Regions from separate parts of the Hyphomicrobium sp. DY-1 genome, predicted to be linked through region 3. Evidence: predicted binding sites of a transcription regulator. Region 3 holds the regulator's gene; each other region holds the start of a gene.

Region 1 (5,304 bases), 360 kb from region 3:
GTCTTCGAGCTCCTGACGTGGCGTGACGCTGAATTTCGTCAGCCACGCGCGCATGCCGCGTCGCGCCAAGGAGGGCATGGTCGCCATCGTGCCGAAGTCGACGATGTGCAATTCGCCCGTTGGCGAGAGCTGTGAGACGGCGCGGGCGATCACGTCCTGCCAGGGCGGTATCATCGACAGTGCGTATGAAATGAAGATGCGGTCGATGTTGGCGATGCCGAAAAGTTCGGACGCCGAGAACGTCGTGGCATCGGCTTGCGCGATCGTGACGATGTCGCGAAACGGGCTTCGGTCGATCGAGGCGCGCGCCGACTTCAACATTTCTTCGGAAACATCGAGACCGTAGAACTTCGCAAGCGGATAGCGGCGCGCGGCGCGCAGCAGATTGCGGGCCGTGCCGCAGCCGACTTCGAGCACCGTGCCGCCGACCGGAGGCGCAAGCTCGGCGATCATCTGATCGCGGCCGATCAGATAGTAGCGTCGTGTGAAATCATAAATGTAGCGCTGATGGCGATACATGCCATCCATGGCGCTCGCAGCGCTTTCGGTCATTGCGGCGGCGTCGCTCATGATAGGATCAGGCGTTCTTGATGTAGAGGTGGAAGCCGCCGTAGATCGCCGAGCGATCCTTGGCGTGGATCTCAGCGGATTTGGCGGCGTCATAGGTCCACTGGCCGAGCGTCGCGTCGGCGACACGGCCCGGCAGGATGCTTTCCTCGCCGGCGGTGCGGAAGATGACGCGGGCGCCGGGGCGCGCAGTGCGGGTGATTTGATCCCACAGCGCATTCAAGGCTGCGTCGTCCATCCAGTCCTGGGCATCGAGCAGGATATAGCGATCGAGGCTTTCGGCCGGCTCGCCAGAGAGGAAGCGGATCATGTTGTCGTGGACAACCTCGACTCGGTTGGCGCGCGCCTTGACCGCCATGAAGTTCGCTTTTTCGAGATACGGCGGGCAGGGGCCTTCGCCCTGCGTCGCGTAGCTGCGGCCGAAGGCCTGCCAAGCGAAATAGTTGTCTTTCAGATCGAAGCCCGTCGCCAGGCGTTCGGCGCGTTCCTTCAAAACGTCGGCCATCGTGCGAGCGCCGCCGCCGGAAAGCGCGTCATACTGCACCGGCGGAATGCCGAGGCCGAACAGCGACGCCCGGTTTGACGTGATCCAGCGCAAGACAGGATGGCTGAAGGCCGGTCCGATGTCGCGCGCAAAGATCTCGCGCTGCTCTTCGATCGAACGGGCTTCAAGCAGACGCTTCGGTTTGGCGCCGAACACGCGCGCAGCGAGATGGCCTGTCGCGATGAAGCGGCCGAGCAGCCCGAAATGATAGAAATTGCGCGCGAAGCGCGTGATGCGGCGGCGGCCCGTCAGCTCGCGGCCTTCCCAATAGGCGCGGGTATCGGCGTCGAGATGCGGCGCGATGAGATCGTTATAGAGGGCGACGTTGCGGCGGTCATTGGCGGCGCCGAAGAAGCGATAGAACGTGGCATGGTTCGGCAGATGCTGAGCTGCGGCGACCTTCAGCTTGAGCAGCGCGATGTGCGTGGCGTTGAGATCGACGGCATAGATGCGCGCCGGATTGGCCGAGAGGTAGCTCATGACGTTGCAGCCGCCGGAGGCGATGGTCATGATGCGCGTTTGCGGGGTGATCTCCAGCGCTTCCATATCGGCGCGCGGGTCTTCCCAGATCTGCGGGTAGACCATTGAGCGGAAAGCGAAGGTGAAGGTGCGCTCAAGGATACCGGCGAGACTCAGCGCACGGTTCTGATGCACAGCTTCGCTCAGAAGATCGATGCTCGTCGGTTCGAGGGCTTTGGCGGTCGCGTTCACGTGGGATACTCCGTTCGCCGGCTCGCTTTTCGTCCGGCATAATTGCCGTTAAGCGGCTTCGATCAACCAGCGGCCGGAAGGCGCCTGCGAGGCGCGCGCGGCCAAATGCTCTTTCCAACGAATGATTTCAAATTGGCCGTCGAAGCGTTCGCCGATGGCGGTGCAGCTTTCGACCCAGTCGCCGCAGTTCATGTAGTGAATGCCGTCGATCTGGCGCGAGTTGGCGTGATGGATGTGGCCGCAAATGAGGCCCTGCGCATCGCGCCGCTTGGCTTCGCCTGCCAACGCTTCCTCGAATTCGCCGATGTAGTTCACGGCGCTTTTCACTTTGTGCTTCAGGAAGGCCGACAGCGACCAATGACCGAGGCCGAACATGCGACGCGCAAAGTTCAGCGGTACGTTAAGCGCGAGAGCTGCGTCATAGGACCGGTCGCCGAGAAATGCGAGCCAGCGGGCGTAACGCACGACGACGTCGAATTCATCACCGTGCAAAATGAGATAGCGCTTGCCGTCGGCGGCTTCATGAATGGCATCGCGGCGGATTTCGACGCCGCCGAAGTTCATGCCGGTATAGTCGCGCAGGCCGTCATCGTGGTTGCCCGGAATGTAGACGACGCGGGTGCCTTTACGCGCCTTGCGCAGAAGCTTTTGTAAAACGTCGTTGTGGCTCTGCGGCCAATAAGGACCGCGGCGGACTTTCCAGAAATCGACGATATCGCCGACGAGGTAGAGGTTCTGGCATTCGACGTATTTCAGAAAGTCGAGAAGAGCAGTCGATTGGCAATTGCGCATTCCGAGGTGAATGTCGGAAATAAAAACGGTTCGGTAGTTCAATTCCGGATTTGGTGCGCTCAAGGTCGGCCCCCAGTCAGTGCGCTTCCCATAAATGCGTCTATGCATTTCATGTAAAACGTAGGACGGGATTCATGTAACAGGCGTATGACGAACGCCTGCGGCCGGTGGCGTCGAGTGTAAGAAATCGCAGCTATTTATGGGTTTACCAACAGCCCGAGACGGCGCGCGCGAGAGATGCCGGCGGTTTCGATCGCCGCAAAAGTGTCATATGGCGAATATGCGACACACTGATGATTGCGCTGCCATCCACGCGACGGCAGCGCAATTTCGTATCAGTATTCGATGCGCTGAAAGATATGCTCCCAGGCGTAGAGCAGAATGGTGTCGACAGCGCCAACAAGAAGAAACGCCAGCGCGATCGGTGATGTCGAATTTTCGGGAAGTCCCATATCGACGCCCCTCGTCGATACGGCCAATGCTGCAGTCAGACTGAGAAGAGCGAGAACGGCGAAGACGATTTGAACGAACTTGAGCGAACGCTCACGCTCACGGCCGATGCTGTCCATCAGGGTGTCTCCTCAACGCGATACAAATGGGTGAACCCCGGAGAGAGACTTTAGTCGGAGCATAAGCAAAGGTGAAGTGAAATTTAATGATTTGTTAAGTAACAGCTTCGCGCGCCAGCTCTTTAAGCGCTCTGCTTTGACGTTCAGCATCGGCGGGAAAATTCTCTGAGATCCACCAGCGCTCGAAGGCACTAAGGATGCTGCCGACTTTCGGACCTGGTTGAATGCCGAGCGCAAGGACGTCGTTCCCAGTGAAGGGCATGACCGGAATTTTCCAGCGATCGGCGAGCAATGCGCGGGCGCGCCAGCGCGGATCGGTGCAGGGGGCACCAGATTGCGCCCAGGCAAGGCGGACGGCGCGCGCGAAGGCATCGGCACCGAGCCTGTAAAGTGCAGCCTGTGCAATCGCTTCGGACGTTTCCGGGGCGATACCTGGATCGCCTGCGGATGCGCTTGTGAGACGCTCGGCTTCGGCATTCGAGAGCCGAAGCTCGCGGCCAAGAAAGGCTGCGTCTTCCGCATTGTTGACGGCAAGCGCGGCAAGGCGCGCGAGCGCATCGGGTGGCTCGCCCAGTGCGGCTTCGATCGCAATGAAGCGCGCAAAGCGGTCGGGTTCGAGGCGAGTCCTGACGACAAGCTGAAGGATGCCGCTTTTTTCCATGGCGTTGACGACATCGACAGCATTCAGCGCTGCGAGCAGTTTCAGCATTTCGGCGCGGACGCGCTCAGCGGAGAGCAGCGATAGTCCTTCTTTCAAGGCATTTGCTGCGGCCAGTCCTGCGGGATCGAGCTGGCCCTTTCCGTATTCGGCGCTGAAACGGAAGAAGCGCAGAATGCGCAGGTAATCCTCGCGGATGCGTGCCTCGGCATCGCCGATGAAGCGGATGCGACGTTGGCGCAGATCATCGAGGCCGCCGACGAAATCGTAGACGATGCCGTCGGCCGAACAATAAAGCGCGTTGATCGTGAAGTCGCGGCGGGCGGCGTCTTCTTCCCAGGAGTTGGTGAAGGTGACGACGGCATGGCGGCCGTCCGTCTCGACGTCGCGGCGCAACGTCGTCACTTCGAAGGATCGCTTTTCAGCGACAACGGTGACGGTGCCGTGGTCTATGCCAGTCGGATATGCGCCAAGACCGGCATCGGCGGCGAGGCGCATGACCTCGGCGGGGAGGGCCGTTGTCGCGATGTCGACATCCTTGACGGGGCGATTGATCATCGCGTTGCGCACGGCGCCGCCGACGATGCGGGCTTCGGCGCCGCCGGCAGAAAGCGCGGCGAAGACTTTTGCAAGCGCCGGGGCTCGTAGCCATTCGGCACTCATGCGGGTCGATTTGATGGCTGTTTCAGTCATGCCGTTTCAGTCCTGCAATCACGGCTTTGCCGTCGGGGGCGGCGTTTTCGTCTCGTGAATGCTGCGCGCCGGTTCGAGCTTCCCGTCGACGACGGAGGCGGGCACATAGACATCGTCGGGGCTGTTATAGGTGCGGGACGAAAACACGACGAGCGTCGCGAGCATCACGGCAGCGCCGGCAAAGAAGAGACGGATCAAGGGGGCGCGGCTCAAGACCGTCATCACGCCAGGCCATTCATCTTCGGAGAATGCGATCCAGGCGATGTAGAGGAACGTCGGCAGCAGGAAGAAAAAAATATTCTCGATAACGATGCGGATCATGTGCTGAACAGTCTCCGATAGAGCGTGCGGATTATTCCCGCTGTCGCGCCCCATATATAGCGTTCACCGTAAGGCATCGCATAGAACCTGCGTTCTGCACCGCGCCAGACGCGGCTGTGGATCTCGTGATTGGCTTCGTTCATCAAAAAGGCGAACGGAACCTCGAAAACGTCAGCGACTTCGTCGGGATTGGCTGTAAGCCTGAAGCCCGGCCGCACGAGCGCGACCGAGGGCGTGATGATGTAGCCCGTGCCGGTGCGATAAGGCGAGAGATAGCCGACTGGCTCGATGAATGCCGCATCGAGGTTAATCTCTTCGCGCGTCTCCCGCAGCGCAGCAGCGAGAGGCGTCGCGTCTTGTTGCTCGACTTTCCCGCCGGGGAAGGCGATTTGTCCGGCGTGCGAGGGCAAATGGTCCGTTCGTGCCGTCAGCAGCACGGTCAGAGGCGC
Region 2 (5,304 bases), 1.1 Mb from region 3:
CGGCAGATGGCGAAACCGGGCGCATCAGACTTGCTGCCGACATCACCTTCGAGCGCTGGACGTCGCGCGTGAATTCGGCGACGTAGTCTGTTGCGGGATGGAGCACTAGTTCTTCCGGCGTGCCGATCTGTATGATTTCTCCGTCCTTCATAATGGCGACGCGGTCGGCCAAGCGGATCGCTTCATCGAAATCGTGGGTGATGAAGACGATGGTTTTCTTCAGCACGCTTTGGAGACGCAGAAGCTCGGCCTGCATCTCGCGCCGGATCAAAGGGTCGAGTGCGGAAAACGGCTCATCGAGGAACCAGATTTCCGGTTCGACCGCGAGGCTCCGTGCAATACCGACTCGCTGCTGCTGGCCGCCTGAAAGCTCACGCGGATAAAACTGCTCGCGCCCGCTGAGGCCGACAAGCTCGATAACTTTGCGCGCGCGCGCCTCGCGCGTCTTGCGTTCGACGCCTTGAACGGAAAGCGGAAAAGCGATGTTTTCGAGCACCGTCAGATGCGGCAGCAGGGCGAAGTGCTGAAACACCATACCCATGCGGTGACGACGGATCTCAATCAATTCATCAGGGGATGCTTTCAGCAGGTCGATGCCGTCGAGCTCGATCTTTCCCCACGTGGGCTCAACCAATCGAGAGAGACAGCGAACGAGCGTCGACTTGCCCGAGCCGGACAAGCCCATGACGATGAAATTTTCGCCGCGACGAACTTCGAGTGACGCATGCCGCACCGCGCCGACGAGCTGGGCTTTGCTCAGGTCTTCGGATGTCGGTGCGCCGTTGTGTTTCGCCAGAAAATTCTTCGCGCCTTCGCCGAAGACTTTCCACACATCCTGGCACAATAGTTTAACCGGACGATCGTCCGTCGCCGACGTCGTATCATCGCGCAGGGGCGCTTGGGTATTCATTTTAGAATCGCTCCATCGCGCAAAGCGCGCCGCGTGGCCTCAAAAACAGACGGGAACCGACAGCCTGCGATGGCACACCGGTTCCCGTCGCGTCTTCACTCAATGCTGCAAAAGAAGCTCAGCCGAACTCTTATTTCGCCCATTCCTTCCACTTGGCCTCGTTGGCATCGACCCAAGCCGCGGCGACGTCATCCATCGACTTGCCGTCGAGATCGATCTCACCTGACATCTTGTTCAGTTCGTCAGTATCGATCGTGTAGTTTTTGGCGACTTTGTAAGCGACGGGCCATTTATCTTTCAGGCCTTTCCAGGAGTACTTCCAGATTTCGCCGTGCGGCTTGCCGCAATCGTACTTCTTATCCGGGTTCACGCCCCACTTCGGGTCAGTGTAGCAGGCCGGTTCATATTCCGGGAACTGAACCCACTCGCCTTTGTATTTCGCTGGCGCCCAATGCGGTGAATAAATCCAGAGCATGATCGGCGCTTTGCGCTGGTAGGCGGAATCGAGTTCGGCGAACATCGCGCCGTCGGTGCCGGCGTGGACAACAACGAACGGCAGGCCGAGAGCTTCGACGCGCTCGTCGTCAAAACCTTCCCAGGTCACGGGACCGCCGAGATAACGGCCCTTTGGCGCTGTATCGGGCGTCGAGAAGGCTTCGGCGCACTTGGGATCCTTCAGAGCTTTCCAATCAGGAAGGCCGGGGCACTTTTCTTTCATGTACTCCGGGAACCACCACTCTTCCTTGGCTTTGGGACCAAGCTTGCCGAGCCGCTCGGTCTGACCCGTGGCGTCGGACGCCTTCATCGCTTCGCGCGCGGTCGTATCCCAGTATTCGACGCCGATATCGATATCGCCGTTCGTAAGGCCGGTGGTGAGGCTCGAGAGATAATCGGCCGTCGGGTATTCAACGTTGTAGCCGAGTTTGGTGAGAATGCCGCCAAGGATCTTGGCGTTGAGATTGACGCTCGTCCAATCGAACAATGCAATCTTGATTGGATCTTGCGATTCAGGAGCGCCCGCCATGGCTTGGCTAAAACTCGCCAGCGATACGATCGCTGCGCAGGCCCCCCCGGCCAAAACGCGTTTGACGGCAGTGTACATAGATCAGCCTCCAAGCCAAATCAGTTGAGGTCGAATTGCAGAAATCGCGTGCAGTGACTTTCCTGAGAGTGATGATTTTTGAATTATGATACCTATTTCAAAGTGTGTTCAAGGCCAAATTCAGGGCAGTTGGTGCAAATATAAGCAGCACGGGCGCGAATAAATGTTTCATAGAAAGTCGTCGTCTTGCGCCGATTGCGCTACCGCCAAACGCGATCTTTGACGAATAGAATAACCCAAAAAAGAAAGAGAACGCAGATGATTTGCTCTGCGTTCGCTCGATGAAACGCGTTGGCCGGTTATCGATCCTGAAGCGGACTATTGCCGAATGGTCCGCATGAAATTGCGATAAAGCGTTTCGGCATCCGCAGCGAAATTCGCGGTGTGGGGTTTAGCAGCTTCTGCCATGCGCGGCAGTGCGCCAGGTCCATGCGTGCGTTCCAGCGCTTGCGCGTAAGCCGGGATATTTCCCCAGTCGTCGATCGTGTTGTCTTCGATCTCGACGTGATACTGCATGCTCCACGCCGTTTTGCCGACACGCATCGCCTGGCAGGGACAAATGCCCGATTTGGCGAGCACAACAGCGCCTTCAGGCGGCTGCGCAACGCGCACGGAGTGCCACTGAACAGCTTTGAATTCCTTGGGCAGATTGCCGAACACCGGATCACTTTCGGCTTCCGTCGTCAGGGCGACATCGAGAATGCCGATTTCAGGCGGACGTTGCGGTCCGCATGTGCCGCCCAAGGCATCGGCCAGGAGCTGATGTCCGAGGCAAAGCCCCATGAAGGGTTTTTCCAATTCGCGAACCCAGCGGCGGATCGCGCGCTTTTCATCGACAAGCCACGGGCATTCATCGACGTCCCAGACGTCCATCGGGCCGCCCATCACCCAAAGCGCATCGTAGTTTTCAAGCGCGGGAATCGCGGCTCCTTCATCGAGTTCGACGGCATCCCAAGCGATGCCGTCGGCGGCGAAGAATTTGCGAAAGATGCCTGGATGCTCACAAGCGATGTGCTGAAAAACAAGAAAGCGCACGTTTCCCCCTATTCCCTGTTCACGTATGTCATGATCGACCGGCCGACGACACCAGGGCGCAGATATACGATGTAAACTCATCCGTCATCAGCGCTTCGATGCCCCTGGTCATTGGATGCCAGAGCTTTACAGGTCCGAACAAACGCGAAATTCCCCATATATTTCATACATGTCGCATAACCGTCATGGATATGGGGCAATGGTGAGAGGCGCGTTGAAGGGAACTCGATTTCGAAGCTGCTCTGCGGCGCAATTCGATAGCAAGCCGAGGCTCTCATGCTTGATGAAGTCCGTTCCGAAACTGCGGCCGGGTCGGGGATTGCACCACACGCTTCAGCCGACACCCGCATCGGACAGTTCCGGCAGATCCTTATATGGCCGGTCGAGTTGATGCCGCCCAATCCTGAGCCGTCTCATCATGACTTCGCGGCGATCCTTTCGAATCTCGGCCCGGACAATCCGTGGAAAGAGGTCGATGACGAGTTCACGTGCGATCCGAAAGATTTTCAGGAGCGTCACTACAATGAGTTCGTGACCTTCCTGCCGCCGGTCCAGCGCTTCCTTTACGGCGGACGAATTGGCAGATCACCGGGATCGGTGTCATCGGAAAGTCCGGTCAAAACCTTCCGGCGTACCGATGTAGCGGCCGTGCGCGTACAGCTAACGCCCGGCGCGGCCCCGATCGAACTCAAGGTGGCTCACGTCGACTTGTATTTCTTCTTCGAAATCGATGTCGCGATCCTAGCGTTGGAGCTTTATTCCGAAGACATCGGACTCGCCGACGTTCAGGACGTGATGTTCCGACTGGGACGAACGCATCCGGCCTATTGGGAGAAGGACACGGGCGTTGCCGGACATTGTCCAGTGAAGGTCGAATTTCTTTCAAGCCACGGTGACGTTCTGGCCGCCTCGGATTACGGGGATCGCGACAAGTTTCTGGCGCAGGTTTGCGCGAAGCGCGCGGCCCGCGTTGCTGCGCATTGGCAATATCTGCTGCATCCGCTTGTGCCGCATCACTCCGATCACCCGGGTGCGTTGCGCTACAAGCAGCTCGAATATTATCGCATGCCGCAAATGGCGCTTATTGCCGTGAAAGCCGGCAGCGAGCTGACGCGCGCCGATTACGTCCGCCTCGCTTTTGCATCCGGTCCAGGCGACTGCTCGGAGTTGCCATTCTCCCAGCGCCACCTTGAAGACTTCGAGGAGCGGTATTGCTACGATCGATACTTCGGACAGCACAACGAGATCGAGTGGCCGCAGAGCCGCTATATGTCGTGCGGTCATGCCCTTGTCGTGACGGGCAGCGCCGACAACCCGTTCTTCGTCGACCCCAACCATGGCTGCCTCAACAGCTTCCGGCATGAGCACTTCCTTGTCTTTCTGATCGCGCACTTCCACAAGGCTTCGCTGCTGATGTTCTCCGATCATCTGACCGGCGCGATGAGCCGTCTCGATGCCAATAACAAGAGCGCGATTCTGGCGTTCAGAGCGGCATCGCGACGGGCGCTGCAAACCTTCCTCCGGTTCACGCATCGCTACTGGTTTCACTCGGTCAGCAATCAGACGCAGGCACACGATATTTTTGCGCTGTGTCGCCGCCATCTCGATATTGACCGCCTCTACGACGACATTCGACAGGAAATTCAGGAGATGAGCGAGTTCCTTGAAAACGAGGCTATGCGCCGTCAGAGCGATACCGTTACGCGACTGACCGTTGTGACCACGCTCGGACTTGTCGGCACCACCGTCACCGGCTTTCTCGGTATGAACCTGCTCGATTGGGCCAATCAATCGACGCCATGGCGATTGGTGGCATTTTCTGCAGTGCTTGTGCCGACCATCCTGCTGACGCTGATTACAATCGCTAAATCGCGCGCCTTGTCGGACATGATGGAATCGCTGTCCGACGGCTCGGCGAACTGGTTTCCCAGGCTTCGCCGTAAGACGCGCATTTGAAGGGGGAATGTCAGAGGGACGTCGCTTCCATCATCTAGGCGATGGACAAGCGCATCTTTCGCTTAGAGGGGACGACTTCAATATGGTGCCGAAGCAGATTCTTTTGCGCGCATGCTTGTGCCTTGCGGTGCTTCTCAGCATCGCGCCGGCTCACGCCGATGCACCAAAGCACAATGTCATTCTTTTCGTTCCCGACGGCTTGCGGCGGAAGATCGTCACGCCTGAAACGGCGCCGACGTTTGCCGATGTGCGGGACAAGGGCGTAAACTTCGTCAACAGCCACTCGTTGTTTCCGACGTTC
Region 3 (5,304 bases):
GCACGTATCTAGCGGAGTATGGCCGTTACAGCAAAGTCTCGTCGGTGATCCGCTTCATCAACGACATTCTGCTCAGCGCCCCTTCGATCGTGACGGGCCTCTTCGTCTACGAGATCCTCGTCCGCACGATGGGCCACTTCTCGGCCATCGCCGGTGCTGCGGCCCTGGCGGTACTTGTCATCCCAACGGTCGTTCGCACGACTGAAAATATGCTGCTGTTGGTTCCGAACCAGCTTCGCGAAGCCTCTTCAGCGCTCGGCATGCCCCAGTCGCTCGTCATTCGTAAGGTGGCTTACAAGGCGGCCCGCGCCGGCATGATCACGGGCGTGCTGCTGGCCATCGCCCGCGTCAGCGGCGAAACCGCTCCGCTTCTGTTCACCGCTCTTAACAACCAGTTCTGGAGCACCGATCTTAATGCTCCGATGGCAAGCTTGCCGGTCGTTATCTTCCAGTATGCCTTGAGCCCTTACGAGGACTGGCAGCGCCTCGCCTGGACCGGCGCACTGTTAATCACCGCAGCGGTGCTCACGCTCAGTATCGCCGCTCGTTACCTGGGTACTTCGAGGACATCCAAATGAACGTAATGTCAAAAGACGTCGACACCGGCCTGACCGAGAAAATTTCGGTCCAGGACCTGAAGTTCTACTACGGATCGACTCTGGCCCTCAAAGGCATCTCGTTGCCGCTTTACGAGCGGCAGGTGACAGCCTTCATCGGACCTTCGGGTTGCGGCAAGTCTACGCTCCTGCGTGTTTTGAACCGCATGTACGATCTTTATCCCGGCCAGCACGCCGAAGGTAAGATCATGTTCGACGGTGAAAACATCCTCGACATGAAGGACCTGAACCTGCTGCGCTCGCGCATCGGCATGGTGTTCCAGAAGCCGACGCCGTTCCCGATGACGATCTACGAAAATATCGCGTTCGGTCTTCGCCTTTATGAGCGCCTGCCGAAATCCGAAGTCGACGCCCGCGTCGAAAGCGCCCTCGAAAAGGCGGCTCTCTGGAAGGAAGTAAAAGACAAGCTGCACGCCAGCGGCCTGTCGCTGTCCGGCGGTCAGCAGCAACGTCTGTGCATCGCCCGCACAGTTGCGATCCGCCCAGAAGTCATCCTGTTCGACGAGCCCTGCTCCGCTCTCGATCCGATTTCAACCGCCAAGGTCGAAGAGCTGATCGACGAGTTGAAGAACGAATTCACGATCGCCATCGTGACCCACAACATGCAGCAGGCAGTCCGCGTCTCGCAGAATACTGCTTTCATGTACCTCGGCGATCTCGTCGAATTCGGCGACACCAAAAAGCTTTTCACAAACCCAACGGATAGTCGCACGCAAGACTACATCACCGGCCGCTTCGGCTAGTGATGACGTTGAGGCCAAACCGGATTTCAGGATTACGACGATGAACGAACATACCGTGAAGTCATACGAGGAAGAGTTGAAGCTCCTCGACCGCCGCATCGCGCAGATGGGCGGCTATGCCGAAAAGCTTCTCGTTCAGGCGATGGACTCGCTCGAACGCCGCGACCCTAAGCTCGCCGAGAAAGCCGTTTCCGACGATGTCATGGTCGACCAGCTCGAACGCGAGCTGCAGGACCAGGTCATTCTGATGATTGCCCGCCGCCAGCCGGTCGCCAACGACCTGCGCCACATCATGACGGTCATCAAGATTGCGGGCGACCTTGAGCGTATCGGCGACCTTGCCAAGAACATCGCCAAGCGCGCTCTCACCATTGCAGGGGAAGCCTATCCCAAGCCGCTGATGACCGGCATGCGCCACATGACAGAGATGGTGCAGCAGCAGCTCAAGGACGTTCTTGATGCGTTGACGACGCTCGATGCCGAGAAGGCGATGGAAGTGTGGCGCAACGACCAGCAGGTCGACGCCATGTATAACTCGCTGTTCCGCGAACTGCTGACGTACATGATGGAAGATCCGCGCAACATCGGCATCTGCACGCACTTCCTCTTTGGCGCCAAGAATATCGAGCGCATTGGCGACCACACGACAAACATCGCCGAGAACGTCTACTACCTCGTGCACGGCGTACCGATCGCCGACGATCGGCCGAAGGGCGACAAGACCTCTTCGACGCTGATTACGCCGCGCCAATGACCGTGCGACCCTGAGAGCAACCCCGATCCAATATCATGCCAGCTAAGATCATCGTTGTTGAAGACGAAGCGCCGCTAGCCGAGCTTCTGAAGTACAATCTTCAGTCGGAAGGTTACGACGTCGTGCAAGCCGCCGACGGCGAGGAAGCAGAACTATTGCTCGCCGAACAAACCTTCGATCTGGCGATATTGGATTGGATGATCCCGAAGATCTCCGGGATCGAGCTTTGCCGCCGTCTGCGCAACCGCGGCGACACGCAGAGCCTGCCCATCATACTGCTGACCGCCCGCGGTGAGGAATCTGACCGCGTGCGAGGCCTGACGACCGGCGCCGACGACTACGTCACGAAGCCGTTCTCCGTGCAGGAATTGATGGCACGTGTGAAGGCCCTGCTCCGGCGCGCGGCGCCGGAGCGCATGAGCGATATTCTCGTCTCCGGCGAGATCACGATGGACCGTGGCGCCCACAAAGTGACGCGTGGCGTCCGCGAGGTCCGCCTCGGCCCGACCGAATACCGAATGCTCGAAGTCTTCATGGAAAGCCCGCGCCGCGTTCTCTCGCGCAGCCAGCTCCTCGACCGCGTATGGGGCCAGTCTTCGGAGGTCGACGAGCGCACCGTCGACGTTCACATCGGCCGTCTCAGAAAATCGCTGATCCGCGGCAACGAAGCCGATCCGATCCGCACGGTCCGCGGTGCCGGCTATGTCTTCGACGGCCGCGAAGCCGAAACGCAGGCTTGATAGCGAGCCACGTCCTCGGGCTTGTCCCGAGAAACCGACAATCAACATCACCGCGGCATAATAGATCCCCGGTCTAACGCCGAGGATGACGAGAAAATACAGCTAAAGACTGGCTCTCAGCTCGGCGCGGTTAGGCAGCTCGACAGGTTGCGCGCGACGCCCCGCATCAGATCGAAGTAGAGCTTCGGCCCCGGCGTCAGCAATTGCCCTTCGACGTCGATCGTCCCCGAACGGGCATGCGTCCCTTCGGTAACCGCAGCAACAAGGTTTGGCTGGAACTCCGGTTCGGTAAAAACACAGACCGCACCGAGCGACGAAATCTTGCTGCGAACCTCCGTCAGTCTTTTTGCACTCGGCGGCACGTCCGGGCTGACCGTAATCGATCCCACGGCGTGAAGCCCGAAGTGATGTTCGAAATACTGTGTCGCGTCATGGAAGACAATGAAGGGCTTGCCTTGCGCCCCTTTCAGTTCACTCGAAAGGTCATGGTCGAGCGTATCGAGATCGGCATCGAGCGCCGCCTCGTTGCTTTTCACTTTGCTCGCATACTCAGAATAGCGGGCAATGAGTGCTTTCGCGACGTCGGCCGCAATCGCCTTGGCGTTCGACGGATCGAGCCAGAGATGTCCATCCTTGCCATCCTCATCATGATCGTCGTGATCGGCAGCGCCCGCTTCGTCGTGATCGTGCGCGTCCGCCTCATGCTCGTGCTCATGCTTCTCGAACGTGCCGCCTTCGCGTTGATCGAGCAGCGTCACGCCATCTGCGCCTGCAAGCGTCACCACTTTCACGTTCGACGGCAATGTCGTCACGATCTTGCGCGTAAACGGCTCCAGCGTATCCGACACACGAACGAAAATATCCGCTTCGTTGATGGCCCGCGCTGTCGACGGCTTGAGCGTGAACGTGTGCGGCGACGCCGACCCTTCAACGATCAGCTTCGGCGTCCCGATGCCGTCCATCAGACGCGTCACAAGCGAATGTATGGGCTTGATCGTCACGACGACTTTCGGCGCTTCGGCAGCGCTGACGGCGGTCGTCGCGCTTGTCATCGCGGCCGCCAGAAAACCGAAACATCGTGCCGCTGAAAGCTTCATTCCCGCCATCCTGCTGAGTAAAAGGATATAATATAACCGTCGCTGTCGGCGCGCAACCGCACCGGCGAATTGGCCTATGCCCGCCAAATAGCGCAGCGCGTCGCAATCTCGCCACGTTCAATGTGCGTTTCGTATGAAACGCACTCCGAAGAATCGCGCACAATGCGGAGCAAAGGAATTGGGGCCGATCTTGCATAAGTCGTTCAATAAATGTCTCAGCCTCGCGGCCGCCGCGATAATGCTCCTCGCTTTCTCTATACCGGCCTCTGCGCATCCTCATATGTGGATCACGTATGAGATGACGGTCGACTACGACAACGGCACCGTTACGGGCGTCGACCATGTCTGGAGCTTCGACGACTCATACGCCGCCATGGCGCTCGAAGGTCTCGACACCAACAACGACGGCAAATACGACCAGCACGAGCTTGAGCCGCTCCTGAAGGTCAACATGGATGGCCTCAAAGAGTTCAACTACTTCACGGTGGCCAAGCTCGGCGAAGAGCAATTGGCGTTCTCACCGCCGACGCAAGCGCACCTCGAATACACCAATGGCGTCCTCCGCCTTTACTTCCATCTGTCGCTGGCGAAGCCTGTCCTTGCCGATGCCGAGGGCCTGACATTCGCCGTCTTCGATCCCTCCTATTTCATCGACTTCGAGCCAGAGAAAACGGACGCCATCAAACTTGCATCAGCGCCCGCAGGCTGCGCGGCGACGCTGCTCGATCCCGATGCGGAAAAGACCGACGCGCAGGCCCGGAAGCTCGGCGCCGCGATGGCGCAGCAGTTCGGCGCCGGCGTCGTCGGTTTCGGCTCCTACAAAACCGTGGCGATCACCTGCAAGAAATCCTGACCGTCCCGCTTTGGCACAGCGGTTAAGGAACCGGCGAGATTCCTCAGCCCCAGACGCATTAATGACTTAGAAAGGATGTCTTCTTGCGGACCGCGAGGTGACATCAAATGCGTACGGCCCTTCGCACGTTGCTTTTCCTCGTGCTGATGCTCGCACCCGTTACGATTTCGCACGCCGACATCGATACCGAAGCTGCCATTCCGAACGGCGCATTCGAACTCGTTGTCGTCGAAGCCGAGGGATGCATCTACTGCCAGCTTTTCCGCCGCGACGTGCTGCCGGCCTACGAGGCATCGTCTCAGGCCAAGGATCTGCCGGTGCGCTTCGTCGATATTAACGATATCGCGGCCGACCATCTGAATTTCAAATCCGGTGTAGACATCGTGCCGACATTTGTGGTCGTCAAATCACATACCGAAGTCGGCCGGATTTCCGGCTACATCGGCCCGGAGAACTTCTTCCACTCGATCAGCTATCTGCTGGCTTCAGCCCCCTAAAAG
Region 4 (5,304 bases), 1.1 Mb from region 3:
GCCGCGTCAATAGGATGACTCAGCCGATCGCAGAGAGTGACATCCGCAACTCAAGGCGCGTCGGACGCCGGGGGCGCCTATTTTGCGGCTTGCGCCGAATGCAGGTCCGCAGACAGCGGTCGCGGCCTCGGTTCGGATATCTCGGCTGCGGCGTTCCCTCGGCCGATGCCGGAATAATTGAAGCCGAGGCTACGCGCCGTTTCGGCGTCGATCGCGTTTCTGAGGTCAACGATGGTATTGCCGGTCATGCGCGCTTTGATGGCCTCAAGATTGAGTGCGCGGTACTCGTTCCATTCCGTGACGACCACCAGGATGTCGGCGCCTTCGGCCGCCTCGTTCGCGTTCTCACACCAGGTGATGCCTGGAAGCAGAGGCTCCGCTTGGCGGCGTCCTTGCGGATCGCAGGCCCTAATCGTTGCGCCACGCTCTTGCAGCATCGGCACGATGACAAGGCTCGGCGCATCGCGCATGTCGTCGGTATTGGGTTTGAACGTCAGCCCAAGCACCGCAATCGTCTTGCCGCGCACTGATCCGCCGGCGGCTTCCTCGATACGGATGGCCATCGCCAGCTTGCGCTCATGATTGACACGTTCGACCTGCTCGATGATCGAGATTGGCGCCTTGAATTCCCGCGCAGTTCGGATCAACGCTGAGACGTCTTTCGGGAAGCAGGACCCGCCATAACCCGGCCCCGGATGCAGGAACTTATCGCCAATGCGACGGTCCTTGCCGATAGCCGATGCGACCTCCTGCACGTCGGCTCCCACGCTCTCGCACAGATCGGCAATTTCGTTGATGAAGCTGATCTTGAGCGCCAGGAAGGCGTTCGCCGCGTATTTCGCGAGCTCAGCCGATTCGCGTTCGACGAACATGACGGACGAACCGCGCAGCGCCAGCGGCTTATAGAGGCGTCCCATAACCTCGCGCGCACGCTCGTCGTCGGTCCCGACCAGAACGCGATCGGGATGCGTGAAGTCCTGGATCGCCGATCCCTCGCGCAAGAATTCCGGATTGGAGCAGACAGCCACATCGGCGTCCGGCCGCTTGGCTTTGAGACGGCGTTCGATTTCGCGACTCGTTCCAACGGGCACCGTCGATTTTGTCGTCACGACAGTGAAGTCTTGAAGGTACGGCGCTGCTTCTTCGACGGCCGTGAAGACATAGGAGAGATCGGCGTATCCGTCGCCCCGGCGCATTGGCGTGCCGACAGCCAGAAAGACGACATCGGCGTCGGCGACAGCCGGACCCAGCTTCTCCGTAAATAGCAGGCGCCCGGCCTTGATATTCCGCTCCATGAGATCATCGAGGCCGGGTTCATAGATCGGGGAACGCCCAGCTTTGAGATCTGCCAGCCGGTCCGGATCTTTGTCGACGCAGGTGACTGTCCAGCCGAAATCGGAAAAGCATGCCGCCGAAACAAGACCGACGTAGCCCGCTCCAATCATACAGATCTTCATTGTCGCAATCCCTCGTATCCCACAGGGACGATATTCCACCAAACGGCGAACACCGCCAGCCCATATTTCCGGCGAACGCGCTGCATTCTGACGGGTTGGTAAAACCGCGCAATATCATTGCGTTATGACGCCAAGCGTGATGTAGAAAAAAGTCGCAAGCTCCGTGCATGGCGCTTATTCATCAGCACGGTTCTAAGCAATGCACGTCTTCTTATTTGATCCGGCGTGCCGAACAGCGTCTTATGGCTCTTGCGGGCACGATTGGCGTGCTCGCCGCGGTGATTTCGATGAGACTTGCGCCGCGTCATCAAACGCTAAGCTCCACGACGCACTCGTGGGCTCCGCCACTGGAGACCGCTATGAAACAGACGAACTTTGACTGTCTTTCTCCTCACGAAACGACGATGAACGTCGGTTGTCGGATGAGCTGTTGTCTCTGCCGCTGTTGAGCGCGCAAAACCGCTCAGAAAACGGCGTTTTTATTCCCCAATCGCAATCATTCAGAGGACGCTGGCCACTGCCGGCGAACAAGAAGACATGTCAAAATCATACGTCATCGAAGTTGGAGACGATCAAGCCGGTCTAGTCATTCGAGAGGACGGAGAACGCGAATACCTCTTTCACTCAGCGTTAGCAGCTTACGACGCCCTTGAGGGACGCCGCTTCGCCAATCCGTTCCTGGCAGAAAGAGCAGCTATCGCGCACGCATCGGCCCGGCGCCATTTTCGAGGCCGGGCAGCTGCTGCGAGAGGCGTCGGGCTATGACGGAAAAGCGATATCGCATCGTTGCACCAGAGCATGAGCAAGATTTCTCGGGCCACCAGCCGAGAACTCGCGTTCGTGGCAACGAAAGGCCCTCGTTGATCGTCGCAGCGTCACGCGATGAACCGTTATCGGATCCCGTGTCCGAACTCGCGCCCGTCGGCCCATCGCCCGATTTGTAGGCGGATTAGGAAGCGCGGACCCGTAATGTTTTTTCGCTCCCTGGACCTGATCGCTGCGTCCGCGAACAGGACTTGAGGCCGGCGGTGCCAACTCGGCGCTGCCGGTCTCCTTTTCTCCGAGTTGAGATCAACCGCGACCAGACGTCGTCTGCGCGGCCATCTCGTCCCGGCCGTCATTGACTGGTATCAACCCCTTCCTGGCGGCGCGGGTGTTAGCTGCAGGCTAGTGAAGCTTGGGAGGGGAATTATGGACGATCATTTCTGGCCTTCGATGTATCCGGGCCTGATTGTGGGCATTCTCTACGGTTTGTCGCTTCGCGGCGTTTCCAACACTGTTATCGCAGCGATCGGTGGCGTTATCGGCGCGGCGATCGCCTACGAAGGGCTTTTGGCTGCCAACTTGAATGACGGCTTGCCCGGCGTGATCGGCCTTTGCGCGGCGGCCTTTGTTGGCGCCTACTTGTCGACCACTGCCGTGCGCCGCATGGCCAGCCCGCCGAAATCATAAATCTCGCAGCGCGCAGACCGTTCGCAGTTCACGCGACAAAAGTGTGGATGAGCTACAACTTTGGGGCATTCTTATTGGATGTCGCAGAGTTGTCGTGCAACCGTCGTCAATGTTTCAATGAATCTTGAAATGCAGCGGGTTCATTCTTGTCGACGGAGGAGCTATGGCCGATCTCGTGACGACGGCGGCTCTTGTCTTCTGCATTTTGGCGGTGTCCACCCACCTTTTGACGGTCGCCTTGACACTCTACCGCGTATCGGCGCCACGTAGCCGATCGCGTGCGACAAATGTTGAGCCGGTCAGCATCGTGCGTCCGGTTTGCGGTGTCGATCATTTCGATGAAATGACATTGCGTTCGACATTCGAACTGAAAGCCGCGGACTATGAGGTTATATTTTGCGCGGCTCGCGAAGATGATGCGGCCGTACCGCTTGTTCGCAAGCTGATCGTCGAATACCCGCATATCCAGGCCCGCCTGTTGATCGGCGATGATCGGCCAACCAGCAATCCTAAGCTCAACAACATCGTCAAAGGATGGGCGGCCGCACGCCATCGGTGGATCGTTCTGGCGGACAACAATGTCCTGATGCCCGCGCACTACCTCGACGATCTGTTCCAGAGTTTCACGCCGGGTGTGGGCCTCGTCTGTTCGCCGCCCATCGGAAGTCGACCGATCGGTTTTTGGGCTGAACTCGAATGCGCATTCCTCAACACCTATCAGGCTCGCTGGCAAAGCGCGGCCGATACGATCGGATTCGGATTTGCTCAGGGCAAGTCGATGCTTTGGCGCCGCGATATCCTCGACGATGCTGGTGGCATCGAAGCGTTGGGCGCCGAGATTGCCGAAGACGCTGCCGCTACCAAGATCGTCCGCTCTCATGGTCTTGACGTCCGGCTCGTAGATCGCCCGTTCGAGCAGCCGCTGGGCCTGCGAACCAGGGCTCAAGTCTGGGATCGGCAAGTGCGCTGGGCGCGACTGCGTCGTGCAACGTTCCCCTTGTTCTATGCGCCGGAAATACTTTCCGGCTGCACTCTGCCTGCCGCCGCTGCCGCCGTCGCCGCAACGGCCTTCGACGTTGATCCGTTAATGGCGCTCGCTGGGCTGCTGTCGCTTTGGTTGGGTGCCGAAGTCTTGTTGGCACACGTTGCGGGCTGGCATCTGCGGTGGCATTCGCCATTTACGTGGCTTCTACGCGATGCGCTTTTGCCTGTACTCTGGGTCGAGGGCTGGGTGGGAGACACCTTCGTCTGGCGCGGCAACGATATGAGCGTCGCCGAGCAGAACCGCGAACTCGCAGTCACCAATAAGATCTGAATCAGAAAGTTCAGAGTCCGGTCTGAAACGGACCCTATCGCGGCTTGCAAGGCCGGGCGCTTCAGATGCGTTCACTTATGGGTCTCGGCGATGGTCGCCTCCGGATGCAAGCCGACCGTTCGTCCGGGAAAGCCGGCGGCGTCGAAATATTTCGTATCGCCCGCCACCTGATAATTCAGGATCGTACGCAGGCCTGAAGCCGATGGCGCTGACCCCAGTGTCTTGCGCTCCCACTGCGGCGTTGCACCGTTCGGAAACGCTTCGATCAATGGTCTGCCGACCAATTTTCCATGGCTCGTGGGCAGCAGTCCAAGGATCGCGATGATCGTCTTGCCGATGTCGGCATTGCTGGCCGGCGCCTCGTCGACAAAGCCCTCTTTGAAATCAGGGCCGATCGCGGCCATGAAGTTCTCGGTATCGCCCCGGTTGAAGCTGCCGTGCATGCCCTGGCCCTGCTGCAATTCGGTATCGGAGACGACCACCGCGCACGTGGTCGGTTCCGAGCAGCCGGTCGAGAAGCTCTTGAAGTTGACGACGATTGAGGGTCTGAGCATTAGCGCTGAGCCTTTGAGATTGACGGCGCTGAGCGGCAGTGTCCCCGCAAAGCTGCCGAGGTCATCCTCAACGAAAATCCCGCTGACGTAGTCTTGCGCCATCAGCGAGTCGATCGTCTTCTGAACGAGAGCACGGTCGCCGCTCGGAATGTAAATGAGATCCGAACCGCCATTGGCGGCGACGATCACGTTCGGAGCGTTCGGATCTTTGCCGATATAGCCATTGCCGTCGGACGGATGCGTTCCCTCCGAGACCTTGGCATTGCCGTCGTCCGGATCATAAAGCGGCATATCGAGCGTTTTCGCGAGGTCGATTGCGAGGAACCCAGGCGGCAACAGCGAAGGCGGCACATTCGGATAGGTGGCCTTCGCAGCTTCGCTCGTTTGGCTCTGCTTCGAGATCGTCGAGAAGCCGTGGTCCGACGAGATGATGATGTTTGTCGTATCAGCGAGCCCGAGCCGATCGAGCGTGCGCCGGATCATGGCCAGATTGGAATCAGCATTGCTGATGGCCGCCATCGACGTC

The links. The regulator PhoB, encoded in region 3, activates phosphate uptake and scavenging genes when phosphate is short. The targets are predictions, from matches to a motif close to TGTCATNNANCTGTCAT.
Region 1: a site for PhoB is predicted at 2,751-2,767, ahead of RLW41_RS14975 (UDP-2,3-diacylglucosamine diphosphatase). Genes of this name have one in related genera too.
Region 2: a site for PhoB is predicted at 3,218-3,234, ahead of RLW41_RS07715 (CorA family divalent cation transporter). Genes of this name have one in related genera too.
Region 4: a site for PhoB is predicted at 3,000-3,016, ahead of RLW41_RS07725 (ceramide glucosyltransferase). Genes of this name have one in related genera too.

Annotation. Positions count from the first base shown of each region.
Region 1 is NZ_CP134870.1:3,101,063-3,106,366, forward strand. It holds gene RLW41_RS14965 (class I SAM-dependent methyltransferase) at 1-570, opposite strand, end outside; gene RLW41_RS14970 (DUF3419 family protein) at 578-1,822, opposite strand; gene RLW41_RS14975 (UDP-2,3-diacylglucosamine diphosphatase) at 1,871-2,722, opposite strand; gene RLW41_RS14980 (hypothetical protein) at 2,950-3,183, opposite strand; gene RLW41_RS14985 (CCA tRNA nucleotidyltransferase) at 3,278-4,534, opposite strand; gene RLW41_RS14990 (DUF6111 family protein) at 4,553-4,855, opposite strand; gene RLW41_RS14995 (CoA pyrophosphatase) at 4,852-5,304, opposite strand, start outside.
Region 2 is NZ_CP134870.1:1,632,936-1,638,239, forward strand. It holds gene RLW41_RS07700 (quaternary amine ABC transporter ATP-binding protein) at 1-910, opposite strand, end outside; gene RLW41_RS07705 (ABC transporter substrate-binding protein) at 1,041-1,934, opposite strand; gene RLW41_RS07710 (type 1 glutamine amidotransferase) at 2,331-3,047, opposite strand; gene RLW41_RS07715 (CorA family divalent cation transporter) at 3,324-5,003, shown strand; gene RLW41_RS07720 (alkaline phosphatase family protein) at 5,086-5,304, shown strand, end outside.
Region 3 is NZ_CP134870.1:2,744,878-2,750,181, reverse strand. It holds gene pstA (phosphate ABC transporter permease PstA) at 1-578, shown strand, start outside; gene pstB (phosphate ABC transporter ATP-binding protein PstB) at 575-1,360, shown strand; gene phoU (phosphate signaling complex protein PhoU) at 1,401-2,114, shown strand; gene phoB (phosphate regulon transcriptional regulator PhoB) at 2,150-2,854, shown strand; gene RLW41_RS12995 (zinc ABC transporter substrate-binding protein) at 2,971-3,951, opposite strand; gene RLW41_RS12990 (DUF1007 family protein) at 4,085-4,804, shown strand; gene RLW41_RS12985 (thioredoxin fold domain-containing protein) at 4,912-5,301, shown strand.
Region 4 is NZ_CP134870.1:1,638,857-1,644,160, reverse strand. It holds gene RLW41_RS07735 (UDP-glucose dehydrogenase family protein) at 78-1,475, opposite strand; gene RLW41_RS07730 (hypothetical protein) at 2,649-2,909, shown strand; gene RLW41_RS07725 (ceramide glucosyltransferase) at 3,073-4,224, shown strand; gene RLW41_RS07720 (alkaline phosphatase family protein) at 4,296-5,304, opposite strand, start outside.